3 regions of the Colwellia sp. Bg11-28 genome follow, and region 2 is predicted to be linked to each of the others. Evidence: predicted binding sites of a transcription regulator. Region 2 holds the regulator's gene; each other region holds the start of a gene.
The links. The regulator LexA, encoded in region 2, represses DNA repair genes until DNA is damaged. The targets are predictions, from matches to a motif close to TACTGTATNNNNATACAGTA.
Positions count from the first base shown of each region.

Region 1 (5,566 bases), on a different contig from region 2:
ACCCTGATCATGTTAAAACATCTAATGATATAGCTTTTGCCAATCCAATTTACTCTTCTACAGTGGAAGTTTTTCTCAATAATAGAATTAAAGACGTTAAAGGTATGCCATTTGAGTCATTAGAGCAATTTAATCAACAGTTCAACGGCGGTGTCATTGGTATTTGGCAAGACTCTACTTTTAAAGACCAATTGTTAGCACAATACCCACAGTTGAATGTTCGCTATTTTAGTAGCTTGATTACGATGTTGGATGCCGCTGAGCGAGATGAAATATCAGGCATCGTCGGATTAGTTGATTTAATTAGTGCAAGATTAGTGCAAAGTAACTTGCAAACACTTTTTTATCGCTTAGACAGCCCTGTCATTACTTTAAAACTATCGCCTGTTATTCATCACAAAAATAATAAACTTGTGGAAATCGTTAATAGAGGATTTAACGAGTTAGATATTAATAGCCTTATTAAAATTGAAGATAGGTGGTTGAACGGTAACGCGGGAGAACACTATTATAAAAAACAAGCACAAAAAATTATGTTAAGTGATGCCGATAAAGACTTCTTAGCATCCCACGGAAAAATTAACTTAGGTATCATTAAGAATTTATCGCCGATTGAGTTTATTGACGAACAAGGTAAATTTTCAGGTATTAATCGTGATATTACGCATTTAATTAGTGATAGCACTGGTATTGAGTTCAACTACCTGCCTTTTGATAGTTGGCAACAGTTATATAAAGCATTATTAGATAATAAAATAGATATGCTTGGCAGTATTACGCCAACAGCAGAGCGTGAAAAACTGCTGATATTCACTGATAGTTATTGGCAAATGCCATGGGTAATGGTACATCCACAATATTATGGTAGAAAATCAAAACTTGAAGATTTTTATGGTAAACAAGTCGCTATCGTCAAAGGCTATTATTTAATTGCCAAGCTAAGAAAAATACACCCCTTAATCACTTTTAAATTAGTGGATAACCGAGAGCAAGCACTTGTTGCGCTACAACAGGAACGAGTTGATGGTTTCATCACGACTATGGCCTCGGCGACACAATTATTGAAGCAGGAAAACATCGTCACTTTGATGATATCAATGATGGAAGATGTCAGCTTAGAGAAAAGTCATTTTGGAATAAACAAGCAGTTGCCGCTATTAAAAGGAATAATTAATAAGGGGCTGTTATCGATCACTGAAAAAGAGAAACAAGCCATTTACGATAATTGGTTTTCCTTAGCAATAAATACTGGGCTTGATAAAAATGTGGTTTTACAGGTTGGGGCTCAAATTGGTGTCATCATTTTATTGGTGCTCGGCGTTATTGTCATGTGGAATAGACGATTACAAGTTGAAATAAAACACCGAGAGCAGCTTGAAAAAATTATGAAACATATGGCAACACATGATGAACTAACCGGGCTTGCTAACCGGGTATTGTTAAAAGATAGATTAAGTACAGCGATAGCGTTCCATCAACGACAATCCCTTAAAATGGCAGTATTATTCATTGATTTAGATGGTTTTAAAAATATCAACGATACTCATGGCCATGGTGTCGGGGATGAATTGTTGCAACAAGTAGCCCTTCGTTTGCAGGGTTGTGTGAGAAGTTCAGATACGGTGGTACGTTTTGGCGGCGATGAGTTTGTTTTACTACTTACCGGTCTAAATAGTCCTAATGAAGCGGCCTATGTCGCCGAAAAAGTATTAAGGATGATGCAAAAAGAGTTTGAACTATCGAAAACCAATGCCTTTATTGGCTGTAGTATTGGTATAGCTATGTATCCAAATGATGGTGATAACGACACCGATCTACTTAAAATTGCTGATACCATGATGTACAAGGTAAAAGCTGCAGGTAAAAATCATTATATTTTTAACTAAAACCCACTTGTAGTGCTTTAATTTACCCATCCGCTTGTTCTGGGGTGACATTAATAATCTTTGCTTTATAATATGCCCAAAATTATCGTAACAAACGTAAAGTAGCGTTTGTTACTAAGTTTAATAGAATTGGTATAAGGCAAAAATACATGCGTAGTCTTTATTGTGGTGAGGTGAACGAATCTCACATTGGACAAGAAATAACTTTATGTGGTTGGGTTAACAAACGTCGTGATTTAGGCGCCGTGATCTTTTTAGATTTACGTGACCGTGAAGGTCTTGTTCAAGTTGTTTATGATCCTGATTTACCTGAGGTGATTAAAAAAGCCAACACCTTACGTAATGAATTTTGTGTACAAATTAAAGGTAAAGTGCGCGCTCGTCCTGAAGGCCAAGTAAATAAAGGCATGAAAACGGGTGGTATTGAAGTACTTGGTCTAGAACTTACCATTCTAAATAAGTCAGCGCCATTGCCTTTAGACTCTAATCAAGTCAACTCAGAAGAACTTCGCCTTAAATACCGTTATTTAGATTTACGCCGTGTTGAAATGACTGAACGTTTACGTTTCCGCGCTAAAGTAACTTCTGCAGTGCGTAGTTCACTTGAGTCTCAAGGTTTTTTAGATATTGAAACACCGATACTAACAGCGGCTACTCCTGAAGGTGCACGTGACTATTTAGTTCCTAGTCGTACTCATAAAGGTCAATTTTTCGCTTTGCCACAATCACCACAATTGTTTAAACAATTATTGATGATGTCGGGTATGGAACGTTACTATCAAATAGTTAAATGTTTCCGTGATGAAGATTTACGTGCTGATAGACAGCCTGAATTCACACAAATAGATATTGAGACCTCGTTCATGAGTAGTGATCAGGTAATGGAAGTAACGGAAAAAATGATCCGTGAATTATTCCAAGAGTTGCTTGATGTTGACTTAGGTGAGTTCCCGCGTATGCCTTACTCTGAGGCAATGACACGTTTTGGTAGTGATAAGCCAGATTTACGTAACCCATTAGAGTTAATTGATGTTGATGATATTTTAAAAGATGTTGAATTTAAAGTGTTTTCAGGACCAGCGAACGATGAAAATGGCCGTGTTGCAGTAATTTGTTTACCTCAAGGTGCAGCTAAATTCTCACGTAAGGGCCTTGATGAATTAACCAAATTTGTTGGCATTTACGGCGCTAAAGGTATGCCTTGGTTAAAAGTGAATGATATTGATGCGGCTCTTTCAACAGGTGTTGAAGGTTTGCAGTCACCCATCTTAAAATTCTTATCAAGTGATGAAGCTATCGCTTTATTAAAACGTACAAATGCGAAAACAGGTGATATTATTTTCTTTGGTGCAGACCAATATAATGTTGTAACTGAATCTTTAGGTGCACTTCGCCTTAAATTAGGTGAAGAACTTGATTTACTTCAAGGTGAATGGAAACCGCTTTGGGTAGTTGATTTCCCAATGTTTGAAGAAGTAGATGGCCATATGCATGCTATTCATCATCCGTTTACTGCACCGACTAATTTAACCGCTGAGCAGTTAGAAGCAAATCCTGTTGGCGCTTTATCAGATGCTTATGACATGGTCTTAAATGGCTGTGAACTTGGTGGTGGCTCTGTACGTATTCACAATCAAGATATGCAAGCAGCAGTATTTAGAATTTTAGGCATTAGTGATGAAGAAGCAGAAGAGAAATTTGGCTTCTTACTTGAAGCGCTACAATATGGTGCGCCGCCACATGCTGGTTTAGCCTTTGGCCTTGATCGATTAGTGATGTTAATGACAGGTGCAAGTTCAATCCGTGACGTAATGGCTTTCCCAAAAACCAATACAGCGGCTTGTCCATTAACTAATGCACCGGGTAAAGCTAACCCTGAACAGTTAAGAGAATTAGGCGTTGCTGTTCTTGCAGTAAAGAAAGCTGAAGAGAACAAAGACGAAGAACAAGCATAATTAGGTAACCGTTTATCAATAGATAAATGATAACTACTGTTTGTTATGATTACTGTATATCAGTAATGTTAATGCAGCTATAACGTATGTTTTAGCTGCATTTTTTATGGCATTAATATAACTTACCTCTATTGAAGAATAAGATATCAATCAAAAGGCTCGCTGTTGACAATAATATTAGGAATTGATCCTGGTTCACGCTTTACTGGTTACGGCGTTATCAAACAAGAAAAGCAACGTTTTACCTACCTTGGTAGTGGTTGCATTAAAGCGATGAGTCAAGGTGAAGATTTAGCTTCACGTTTGCAAACAATTTTTGCTGGCGTATCTGAGTTAATTATTCAATTCAAACCGGATATGTTTGCCATTGAACAAGTTTTCATGGGGGTGAATCCTGGCGGAGCTTTGAAACTTGGCCAAGCACGGGGTGCAGCTATTGTGGCGGCAACCAATTCAGGGTTAACCATCGCAGAGTATTCAGCAAGACAAATTAAGCAAGCTGTTGTAGGTACAGGCGCAGCAGATAAAAACCAAGTACAGCATATGGTAAAAAGTATTTTAAAGTTACCAGGTACTCCTCAGGCCGATGCTGCCGATGCCTTAGCGGTAGCACTATGTCATGGTCATAGTCATACCAGTGCCGCCATATTAGCCGGTCAAGCTACAAAAATCGTTAGAGGGCGTTTACGCTAACCCGCTTTTCTATAAATCCCCATCAGCATAGCCGTCATTCCTGAAGTTTCTGATCGGGAATCCAGAAAGATTAGTTTTCAGTCGTTTTTTTGTCTGTGAAGCTAAGCCTCTGTGTTCTTCGTAGTGAGTTATTTCGTTTTAAATATTAGGCAACGTCAGCAAAATTCAACTAGGTCACTTTACTGTATAAATATATAGTGGTAGTATCTGATTCATTAATAATAGCCTTTGGTACTTGTTGTGATTGGTCGTTTACGTGGCATGCTTGTGGAAAAAAACTCTCCTGAAATATTAATTGAATGTGCTGGCGTGGGCTATGAAGTCACCATGCCAATGACGAGTATTTATGCCTTACCTGAGCTTGAACAGCAGGCAACTATTTATACTCACTTTGTTGTACGTGAAGATGCTCAATTGCTTTATGGCTTCGCCAATAAAGTAGAACGTAAGTTATTCCGGTTATTAATTAAAGTTAATGGTGTAGGTCCTAAATTAGCGTTAGCTATTTTATCAAACATGTCTGCTGATCAATTTGTTAGTTGTGTTCGTCACGATGATATTAGCGCCATTGTAAAAATCCCGGGTGTTGGTAAAAAGACAGCAGAGCGTTTGCTTATTGAAATGCGTGATCGTTTGAAAGATTGGCAAGCACAACAAATACACTTAGTTAGTGATGATGGCGTGATACCAGAACAACTCTCTGCTGAATTGAGCCAAGAAACTACTTTTGTTAATGATAATAAAGGCGATGCTATTAATGCTTTACTTTCACTTGGCTATAAACAAGTACAGGCAGATAAAGCGGTTAAATCCGTATATAATCGCGGCATGTCTAGCGAAAACATTATTCGCGATGCATTAAAATCAATGATATAGCCAACGGATTAATCACATTTTGAACTTAGGTAACCTATGATAGAAGCAGATCGCTTAATTGAACCAATTGCTTCAGTAGAAGATGAAAGGGTAGATCGTGCTATTCGTCCTAAAATGCTACAAGATTATACGGGGCAACAGCATGTTAAAGCGCAA
Region 1 is NZ_PJBA01000006.1:1,855,770-1,861,335, reverse strand. It holds gene CXF79_RS15315 (transporter substrate-binding domain-containing protein) at 1-1,886, shown strand, start outside; gene aspS (aspartate--tRNA ligase) at 2,036-3,841, shown strand; gene ruvC (crossover junction endodeoxyribonuclease RuvC) at 4,007-4,534, shown strand; gene ruvA (Holliday junction branch migration protein RuvA) at 4,775-5,410, shown strand; gene ruvB (Holliday junction branch migration DNA helicase RuvB) at 5,447-5,566, shown strand, end outside.
Region 1: a site for LexA is predicted at 3,892-3,911, ahead of ruvC (crossover junction endodeoxyribonuclease RuvC). Genes of this name have one in related genera too.

Region 2 (5,566 bases):
AAGCAGTCGTTTCTTCTTTAACTTCAAAAGAGTTATTAGTTTTTACAGCGTTAAAATCAACGCCTTCAACTGCACCTAAGAAATCGAATAATGCTTCACCATCAAATTTTAACCATTGTGAAGGTGTACGACCGCTGCCACTAACATCACTTAAAAAGTCACTTCCTGCATCAAATACTTCTTGAGGGAAGGCGCTAACATCAGGGAAGTCTTGGTAATTACAGTAGGTACAATGAATTCCGCTAGTGGTATTATCCCAAGAATTTACTGTTTTGGTTTCAGTAGAATACATAGCACCAAAACGGGCAGCAGAGAAACCAGTATCTCCATCCGATAACCAAAGACTATCCCATTTTACTTGAGTAACAACATCCTCAATTTCTTTACTGTCTCGAATCATTACATGGGCACGACTGTTGGCGGGATCTAAATAATCAGAAACCCCCGTAGGTGAGACATAATCAGGACTATTTGGATCTTGATTAACACCATCTCCTTCTTGCTGACCACTGTAAATTGAAGGGTCTGGGGTTGCAAAGTCAGAGTAATAAGGCAAAATATTACCATCAACATTCCATTGAACTCGGTTGGCATAACCTAATAACGCTAAGCTACCACCACGACCATTATTTGGTTCTCTTTTAGCTGTTGAGTTACTTAAATCAAACTTCATATTTAAGTTATCATTAACATCCCAATCAAAGTTCAAACCAATAGAAAGTGAATCAGTTAAACGATCCGCTTTTTTAGCGTGAAAGTCAGTTGCTAAACCTGTTTCTTGATACATTGAAGTGATAGTACCATTGGCATCAACAACAGCATTTTCAACATTATCAGAAGTAAACCAATGACCATAAGATGTTGTATCAGATTTGACATCAAAGTCTGAATATAATGCATCTGCGGTAATGACAAGGTTATCTGAAGGTGCATACTGCAAGACTAAGTTTGCATTGGTACGTTCACGTTTTTCTGTGGTAACCAATGAATCAAAGTTTTGCGGAATAAATATATTACCGGTATATACGTCACCGGACTCTGTTACAGGAGCGCCTTTGCCGAAAGAAGAATTTTCACGCCAACCAGCACTTTGAGCACGATTTAATTTCGTTTCACGCTCTAAATACGAGATTGCAAATAAAGCACCAAAGGTATCATCATTAAAGGTATCACTTATCAAAAGTGACGCTTGTGGGGAGGTCTCTTCACTATTACCATCATAAGTTGCTTTGACACTACCCGCTAATTTAAAACCATTAATAGCAAAAGGTTTCGCCGTTTCAATATTAACCGTGGCGCCAATACCACCTGACTGTACCGTCGCTGATGATGTTTTATGCACATCTAGGGTTTTTACCATTTCGGCAGCAAGCGTATCAAAACTAAAATCACGACCTGGATCTTCAGAGGCTTGTTGTCGACCATTAACAAGTACTGTATTGAATTGTGGACCAAAACCACGCACGGTGATTTTTTGACCTTCACCACCCGATCTATCTATCGAGACGCCAGTAATACGTTGTAATGATTCTGCAAGGTTAGTGTCCGGAAACTTGCCAATATCCTCAGCAGAAATAGAATCAACTACGCCACTAGCTTCACGTTTTGTGTCTAAAGCGCGACCAAGAGCGCCTCTAATGCCTGTAACGGTGATTTTTTCAACGTCTTTTTCAGCTGTTTTACTGTCTTCAGCATGCGCTTGGACTGAAGCTGTTGACGCTAAAATTGCAATAATTGCTGTCGATAATGTATTTTTTTTAAACATGTTATCTGTCTTCCCCAAATCATTTTTATTATTTATGGAAAGCAGACCTTGACCACTCAATGTTGCAACTAACTCCGTATCCTCAAGTAAAAGTTTAATGGCTTGTTCAATAGAATAATTGCCAGTTAACTTATTTGCCGTTATATCACTTACTTTATCAAGTGAGAAAATGAGCGTTAAGTCGGCTTGCTCTGCAAATTGAGTGAGCGATAGATCTGCTCTTTGCTGAGGAATATTGAACGAATAGGTATTACTTAATTCAGCACTTTGAACATATGGAGCACACGCTAAAGCGAGTGTTGCTGCTATGCTAGCTGAGTTAAATTTTCGTTGTTCAATAACCTCAACAGTAAGTTTTTCACTTACAAATATTAAAGACGATTGAACAAGTTTTTTCCGCCAGTGCATCGGTAACCTTTTGTTATTTTTAGTGCGTTAATGTAGCCAAACTTAAAATCATTCTGACAAAACTATATTATATTTACTAGTTAATAATCTATGTGCTGGATATAGATGATGAAAGCTAAATTATGGTCTGGTAATAAAAATAGGGCTATATAAACGAGTATATACTTGGTTAAATTTACACGTGTCAAACCACCCTGTTGTCAATTAATAGCTTACTAACCATAAACTTAATTATTAGTAGTCATGTTGATAATTCATATAAAGTCAGCTGTGAACAACAATATACTCTCATGAAAACATAGGTAGATAATCATAATGTGAGGTGATTTCTGCACGTAAACAATAATTAGTTAGATATACCTAAGCGGGGCTTGCCTTTCATCACATCCTGTATATACTACCAGTAATACTGTGTAAATTTACAGGCTAAAGCTATGATAGATTCAACTACCGAATTACGCCCACTGACTAAACGACAGCAACAGATTTATGATTTAATCAAAGCAAAGATTCAAGATACAGGCATGCCACCTACACGTGCTGAAATCGCTAATTTTTTTGGTTTCAAATCAGCTAATGCCGCCGAAGAACACTTAAAAGCTTTAGCAAAAAAAGGCTACATTGAAATGCTTGCAGGCACTTCTCGTGGCATTCGCTTGGTTGAAGAAATGCTTGAAGCAGAAGGTTTACCACTGATAGGGCGAGTTGCCGCCGGTGAACCTATTTTGGCGCAAGAGCATATTGAAGAACATTATAAAATGGATGGTAATTTATTCCATCCTGCTGCCGATTATCTCTTGCGTGTAAATGGCGAAAGCATGAAAGATATCGGTATTCTAGACGGCGACTTACTTGCTGTGCATCAAACTACTGAAGTACAGAATGGTCAAGTTGTTGTTGCCCGTGTTGAAAATGATGTCACCGTAAAACGTTTCAAACGTGAAGGAAATGTTGTCTATTTGCATGCAGAAAATGAAGACTTCTCTCCTATTAAAGTCGACTTAGCTAATCAAGAGTTTAATATTGAGGGTATCGCCGTCGGTATTATTCGAAGTGGACGTTGGATGTAATCCATCATAGCCACTGTTACAGCATTCGTCATATTTATTACCTAATTACTGCGTAATAAATATGGCGTTTTTATTTATCTTCAATATTTTCCTTTCTAAATTTCCACGTGATTTTCTGTAATTCTTAAATCCCTTTATTAGATTTAATCAAAGCTAGTCCCAGTAGAGCTCACACTCTCTTTAGAGCTATTACTCCATTGAATTAAATGGCTTTTTTATAATTCCTCAGTTATAAAATGTTTGACCTAGATCAATTTTTAGCGTAATTCTATAAATAGTAACGCATACAAAACGAACATAAAAAGAATAAAAAGACGTCTGTTTGCTAATCCTGTCACACTAGTTCACTAGTACTATGACTGATTACTCTTTTACGTCGATAATTAACTTGATCTCTAAATTATGTATATTCGTCATGAACCGTTCTATATAGCGCAACCGTGGCTAAACCGAGCTCTTGTTAGTTGATAAAAATAATAATAACAACAACAGATATTCAGTTCAGTGAGTTATGAAGTACATTGCTGCACATCTGTTCTCTATCATTGAAAAGAGGAGATGCCGTGTGGGGAAACATAAGCTAATTTGGCTAGTGTTGGTCAGCCTATTTGCCAATTCAGCCTGGGCAGAGACGCAGTTAAACCTAACTAAAGGGGTTACTGCCGTTAGTAGAGACGTATATGATTTACATATGCTAGTGCTCTATATTTGTACTGCTATCGGTATTTTAGTTTTTGGCGCTATGTTTTGGTCGATTGCTTTTCACAGAAAATCTAAAGGTGCAAAGCCTGCTGATTTTCATGAAAGTACTAAAGTAGAAATTTTATGGACAGCAATACCCATTGTTATTTTAATCGCCATGGCAGTGCCTGCTACACAAACACTGATAGCGATGGAAGACAATGAGAACTCTGATGTTACGATTCAAATCACGGGCTCGCAATGGAAATGGCATTACAAATACTTTGACCAAGATATTGAATATTATTCTGTGCTTTCCACCCCTCGCGAGCAATACCAAAACCAACAAGAAACTAGCGCCATCAAAGGTAAAAACTATTTACTTGAGGTTGATAAGCCGCTTGTTATTCCTGCTAATAAAAAAGTTAGATTTTTAATAACATCTGATGATGTTATCCATTCATGGTGGGTGCCTGCTTTTGCCGTTAAACAGGATGCTAATCCAGGATTCATCAATGAAGCCTGGACTAGAGTCGAAGAACCCGGTGTCTATCGCGGTCAATGTGCCGAGTTATGCGGAAAAGATCATGGCTTTATGCCCATAGTTGTTGAGGTAAAATCAGCTGAAGATTATGACATTTGGCTCAATGAACAACAACAACGTATCGCCGCTGCAGCAAGTGCCGAACAAGACTCATTAAACGCTTCTGTATCAAAAGAAGAACTTATGCAATTAGGTGAAACAACTTACACAGCCTACTGCTCAGCTTGTCATCAACCAACCGGTTTAGGTTTGCCGCCGGCCTTCCCTGCATTAAAAGGTAGCCCTATAGCTACAACGGGTACGATAGAAGAGCACCTCAATATTGTCTTTAACGGTAAAGCGGGCACAGGTATGCAAGCCTATGGCAAACAATTGAGTTTAAAAGAGATAGCCGCAGTCGTCACTTATGAGCGAAATGCTTGGGGCAATGATACTGGTGATATCGTGCAAGCCTCTGATGTAAAGTCTGCTGTTGATAACACATCACAAGATGCTAAAGGAGTCGTCACAATTGAAACTAACGTTGAAGATGCGGTAGAGACAATGACTGAAGAAGCACCCGTTGAGGATTTAGCTAAAGTGTATAGCCAAGATGAATTAATGGCTATGGGCGAAAAAGTTTATATGACAGCTTGTGTTGCTTGTCATCAACCAACAGGTGCAGGATTACCTCCAGCATTTCCTGCGCTTAAAGGCAGTTTGATTGCAATGGGGGATATCGCTATTCATTTAGATATGGTGCTTAACGGTAGTAAGAAAAATCCTGCCATGGCTGCTTTTGGTAGTCAATTAACCAAAACCGAAATAGCCGCTGTTGTGACTTATGAGCGTAATGCTTGGGGAAATAATACCGGTGATTTAGTACAACCTGCAGCTGTTGATGCTGCTAGTGCGAAGTAGGGGGATATAAAATGACCACAGACGTTATAGAACAAGATTCGCACGACGAACATTATGGTGACCATAAAATGACAGGCATAAAACGCTGGCTTTATACCACTAACCATAAGGACATCGGCACCCTGTATTTATGGTTTGCTTTTATTATGTTTTTAACTGGTGGCGCTTTAGCTATGGTGATCCGCGCTGAGTTATTTC
Region 2 is NZ_PJBA01000005.1:226,780-232,345, reverse strand. It holds gene CXF79_RS06520 (TonB-dependent receptor) at 1-1,765, opposite strand, end outside; gene lexA (transcriptional repressor LexA) at 2,608-3,243, shown strand; gene coxB (cytochrome c oxidase subunit II) at 3,809-5,368, shown strand; gene ctaD (cytochrome c oxidase subunit I) at 5,380-5,566, shown strand, end outside.

Region 3 (5,566 bases), on a different contig from region 2:
CACACCAACCCCTTTTGCACCGGTAACATCCATAATGGCATTGGCAATTTCTTGCGTTAAATTCTCTTGAATTTGCAAACGACGTGCGAACATATCAACGATACGAGCGAGTTTAGATAAACCTAATACTTTGCCGTTTGGGATATAACCAATGTGGCAACGACCAGTAAAAGGTAACATGTGGTGTTCGCACAACGAATAGAGTTCAATGTTGTTTACCACTACCATTGAATTACAATCTGAGCTGAATAAAGCTCCGTTAATAACAGTGTCTAAATCTTGCTCATAACCCTGAGTGAGAAATTTCATTGCTTTAGCTGCGCGTTTTGGCGTATCTACCAAACCTTCACGGCTCGAATCTTCCCCTATTTGTTCAATAATCGATTTAAAATTTTGTTCCACTTGGTTACCTGCTTATTTATGTTAATTCTTTATATTAATGCATTATGGTTTGTGATGGTTGCTTACACATGCTGATCTATTAGGATTGCATTACCATCAGGGTCTTTAATAGAAAAACTTGAAGGACCGCTTTCACCACTAATAGATTGTTGTATTATTTCAACACCTTGAGCCTCAAATTCTTTTAAGAGTTCTCTAATGTCAGTAAAGGATTCTAGCGTTTTACAGTCTTTATCCCAACCAGGATTGAAAGTCATTATATTACCTTCAAACATGCCCTGAAATAAACCTATAGTATGCTCACCGTTTTTAAGTATTAACCAGTGTTGAGTTTGATCACCACCAATGACTTCGAAGCCGACCTTTTGATAAAACACTTTTGATGCTTCGATGTTACTTACCGCCAAACTTACCGAAAATGCACCTAATTTCATCTTATACTCCTCAGTTTTATGACTAAAGCTTGGTTACAAGGTTAATCGTAGTGACGCTTAGACTTTAATAAAATAAGGTATCGCCACTAAAATAACACCTACAATAAGCAACATAGTTACACTAGACATAAAATATGGGAAGACAAAAAGTGATAAACCGATACAGAAAGGAACAATAGCTCTTTGCTTCCTACCATACATGAAATAGCCAATACCTATACCACCAAACAAAACACTCCAAAGCATTATTGATGCACTATCCATTTAGAATCCTCTTATTGATACTAGTCGACTAAATGATGAAATGAAGTAGACCACAGCCAAGGGTTGCGTGTCCAAGCTTATGTTCTTGTTCTATTTTTGTGCCACATTATACAGAGTAATAAGGCAAGTAGTCCACTAAGATAGGTTGCGAGTAAAGGAATTATCGTAAGCTGATATGCGTGTTCATAATCTTCTGGGTAATATGAATCACCCGCTAAAAACCACGCTGAAATAGCGCCTACAATTAACCAAATAGCTGATGCCAGTCGCTTATGGCTAGGTGCTGTAGCATAACCAACAATAACCACACAAAAAGCAGCAACCGCCCCTATAATCGGTTTTTTCCAAACACCAGCTAAATCAGCAAGTAGTCCCGCAGAAAACGCGGAAATGACAAATGAAATAATGACTATCACAATTGATAAAGTAAAACCCTTAACTTGATTCATATTCAGCCTTATTAAAAAACACAATCGCTTATTATGTTGATGTATCAGAAACCTTATTTCCTAGAATATTAAATAACTTACACTAAATCATAGGTTATACCAATCGTATTAAATGGTGTATTTTCATTAAATTAAGAAAAATATTAAGCAATAGATATTTCTCTAAACGCTATAAAATACTCTGGTCATAACGACTAGCACTGTATTTTGGGAATATCTCGCCATTGACTGGTGTACTGAGGGCTTAAAAACGCTCGTCGCATTTGCCACTTTTCATGATGCCCTTCAGCGGCCAATTTTAAGGTGCTATCTCCGTATCTATGGTTCACATTATCTAAGCATTTCATTACGTTACTATTAGTGTGATCGGGCATAAATAAGTCTGGCTGTATAAACGTTTTACTATTTAATTCGATTGCACCTACACCACAACGGTAAAATTTTATCCCTGCTTTGTATATAGAATCAATAACTTGGTTTACCGCACTCGCCATTTCACAGGTATTTTCGGTCGCTATGATAAATGGAAAAACCATGGCTTGCTTGTAATACAAGTCATCATATGGCGAGTTAGAGGCAAATATCATTAACTTTTTAATGAGTGAATTTTGTCTTCTCACTTTCCTTCCTACAATGGCTGCATGTGTTACCAACGCAGAGCGTAATTCATTTTTTGTGGTAATGCGCTGTCCAAAACTTCGTGTTGAGAAAATCTCTTTTTTGGGTGATTTCACCTCATCCCAAGACAAACAACTGATGCCGTTTAATTCATTCACGGTTCTTTCAGTTACTACGCTAAATTGTTTTCGTATATGTTTAGGATCTTGCTCTGCTAACTGCGCGGCGTTGTTAATACCCTCAAGCCCTAATCGTTTCGATATTTTTCGCCCGATGCCCCATACCTCATCTACCGCCATGCGCTTGAGTATTTCGTCTCTGCTTACTGCGCTATTAATAACGGCTACACCATTAAAACTAGAGAGTTTTTTGGCTGCATGGTTTGCCGCTTTTGACAGTGTTGCTGTTTCACCAAAACCAACACCGACGGGAAGTCTCGTTTCTTTCCAAATGGCTTTTCTTATTTTATGTCCATATTCGTGCCAATCCTTTATGCAGCTTTCATAATGATCAAAATATAAAAATGACTCATCAATGCTGTATATATACTGGTTATCACAAAAGCGGCCTATGACATTCATCATTCGTTCGCTCAAATCCGCATACAACTCATAATTTGAAGAACGAACAACCACGCCATGCTTTTCAAGTAGTGATTTAACTTGAAAGTACGGTATAAATTTTGGAATACCAAGGCGTCTTGCAATCGGACAGACAGCGCAGATACAACCATCATTATTAGTTAAAACAACAACGGGTTTATTACGTATGCTGGGGTCAAAAACTTTTTCAGCACTTGCGTAGAATGATACTGCATCAACTAAAGCATACATGCCGCTAACTCTGGAGATTTATGATGTAAGCGAATAGAGCGAGTAACAACGCCCTCTAGTGAAAATTCATCTTCAGGGGTAATTGAGACAGGCGCAAAATCAGCAGAGGCCGATAATAGCCTAGCTTGCACCTTGTCGATCAATTTACAGACGAAACAACCGTTGTAATTAGCCACAACAACATCACCATTTCTAGCGGTTAATGATCTGTCGACAATAAGAATATCGCCATCAAATATTCCTACCCCTTTCATTGATTGGCCAGAAGCCTGCCCAATGAAGGTAGCATTGGGATGTTTTATGATTAATTGATCAAGCGATAAGCCTAATTCTTTATATTCTGCTGCTGGAGATTCAAAGCCTGAAATACCAGCTTCGGCATATATTGGAATAACTTTCATATTAAAACCGCACTATACTGTAATTACATACAGTATAGTGCGGTTTACTTAATTTATGAAGTACTGAGTCTATAATTCGAGTTTTTCTCATGCTTTATTAAATTCAGACAGCAAACCCTAAATATTATTGAGCCATCGACTTACATGCAGTGACTATTATGTGACAAGCGTAATTATTTTAACTTTGTAGCACCCTACTTTACTCTTTCATTTGTTGTTAAATGTGATCAAAAAACTCAGATTTAGAACTATACTGAACATAAGGATGAAGGTTGGAAATACAGATGCTCAAAAAGATTTTGTTTCTTATAACTTTTATTTTGCTTATTCAACAATATGGCAATGCACAGTTAAGCCCCCCGCTTAACCAAAGTAAGTGGACAGTACCTGTGCTTTCAATCGATGGTGCGATCGGACCAGCGGTAAGTGAGTACCTCGTCACAGAAATAACCAAAGCTAATAATGATTCAAGCATTCCGTTAGTGATCATAAAGCTAGATACACCCGGTGGTCTGAGTTCAAGTCTACGAGAGATAAATCAACAGATATTAAATTCTACAATACCCATTGCTTGTTTGGTTTATCCTCAAGGTGCACGTGCGGCAAGCGCTGGCACTTATATGCTATACGCATGTCATTATGCCGCTATGGCGCCAGCAACTACCCTAGGTGCCGCTACGCCAGTCAGTATAGCCCCACCAGCGTCAAATCAAGGTGAAGATAAAAAAAACAAATCACCTTCAGCTATGGAAAAAAAAGTATTAAATGATGCCATTGCCTATATCCGTTCGTTAGCACAACTACGCAACAGGAATGAACAATGGGCTGAATTAGCCGTCTCTGAAGCGGCAACCCTTACTGCAGAAGAGGCGCTCGCTGAAAATGTTATTAACTTTATTGTACCAACAGCCGAAGCGTTATTTGCCACTATCATAAAGCAAAAGCATTCAGAACATCATTTTGCTGAGGTGACAACAGACAACACACAACTAAAAGCGGTCCCCCCCAATTGGCGTAATGACTTTATTGCCACGATCACCAATCCAAATATCGCCTATATTTTAATGCTTATAGGGATCTATGGTTTAGTGTTGGAGTTTTATAGTCCCGGCGTAGGGGTAGCAGGAATTACTGGGGTAATTTCGCTTTTGATTGCGCTATATGCTTTTCAACTTTTACCTTTAAATTACTCAGGTTTTGCCTTGTTACTCGTAGGGATAAGTTTGCTAATCATTGAATCTATCATGCCTAGTTTTGGCGTGTTTGGTATTGGGGGCACTATTGCTTTTGTACTCGGATCTATTTTTTTAATCGATACTGAGCAACCGCAATATCAAATTTCACTCCCTCTTATTGCTGCTTTTGCCTTTGTATCAATACTATTTTTTGTGCTTTCCTTGGGATTAATGTGGCGAAAAAGAAAGAACAAAATCGTAAGCGGACAAGAAGAATTGATTGGCGCTATTGCTTTTGCCGAAGCAAGTTTTACTCATCAAGGTTTTGTGACAATTAATGGTGAGCGTTGGGCGGCAGAATTTACACAGCCCGTTAAGCAAAACCAAGCCGTTAAGATTAAAGCCATTGATGGTTTAACCTTAATTACCATCCCTTGTAGAGAAGAGGAGAACAATCATGGACGTTGTGTTTAATAATACCCAACAAATATTCACCGTTGTGGTCATTATTCTATTAATTGCATTACTGCTAAGTGCATTTAGGATTTTGCGTGAATATGAACGTGGTGTAGTATTTTTTCTTGGACGTTTTGACAAAGTCAAAGGGCCTGGTTTAGTGATTATTATTCCATTAATTCAACAGATTGTTCGTGTTGATTTACGAACCGTAGTAATGGATGTACCAAGCCAAGATGTCATCAGTCGAGATAACGTATCAGTAAGAGTAAATGCTGTTATTTATTTCCGAGTTATCGACTCACAAAAAGCGATAATCAATGTCGAAAATTACTTACAAGCCACATCACAATTAGCTCAAACCACCTTGCGTTCGGTATTAGGTCAACACGAATTAGATGAAATGTTGGCAAGCAGAGAAATGCTTAACATCGACATTCAAGAAATATTAGACGCAAGAACTGATGGCTGGGGGATAAAAGTATCTAATGTTGAAATAAAACATATCGATCTTAATGAAACCATGATCAGAGC
Region 3 is NZ_PJBA01000006.1:1,452,729-1,458,294, forward strand. It holds gene folE (GTP cyclohydrolase I FolE) at 1-402, opposite strand, end outside; gene CXF79_RS13515 (VOC family protein) at 465-836, opposite strand; gene CXF79_RS13520 (hypothetical protein) at 894-1,100, opposite strand; gene CXF79_RS13525 (hypothetical protein) at 1,178-1,549, opposite strand; gene CXF79_RS13530 (Y-family DNA polymerase) at 1,744-3,000, opposite strand; gene CXF79_RS13535 (LexA family protein) at 2,988-3,401, opposite strand; gene CXF79_RS13540 (NfeD family protein) at 3,686-5,050, shown strand; gene CXF79_RS13545 (slipin family protein) at 5,034-5,566, shown strand, end outside.
Region 3: a site for LexA is predicted at 3,417-3,436, ahead of CXF79_RS13535 (LexA family protein). Genes of this name have one in related genera too.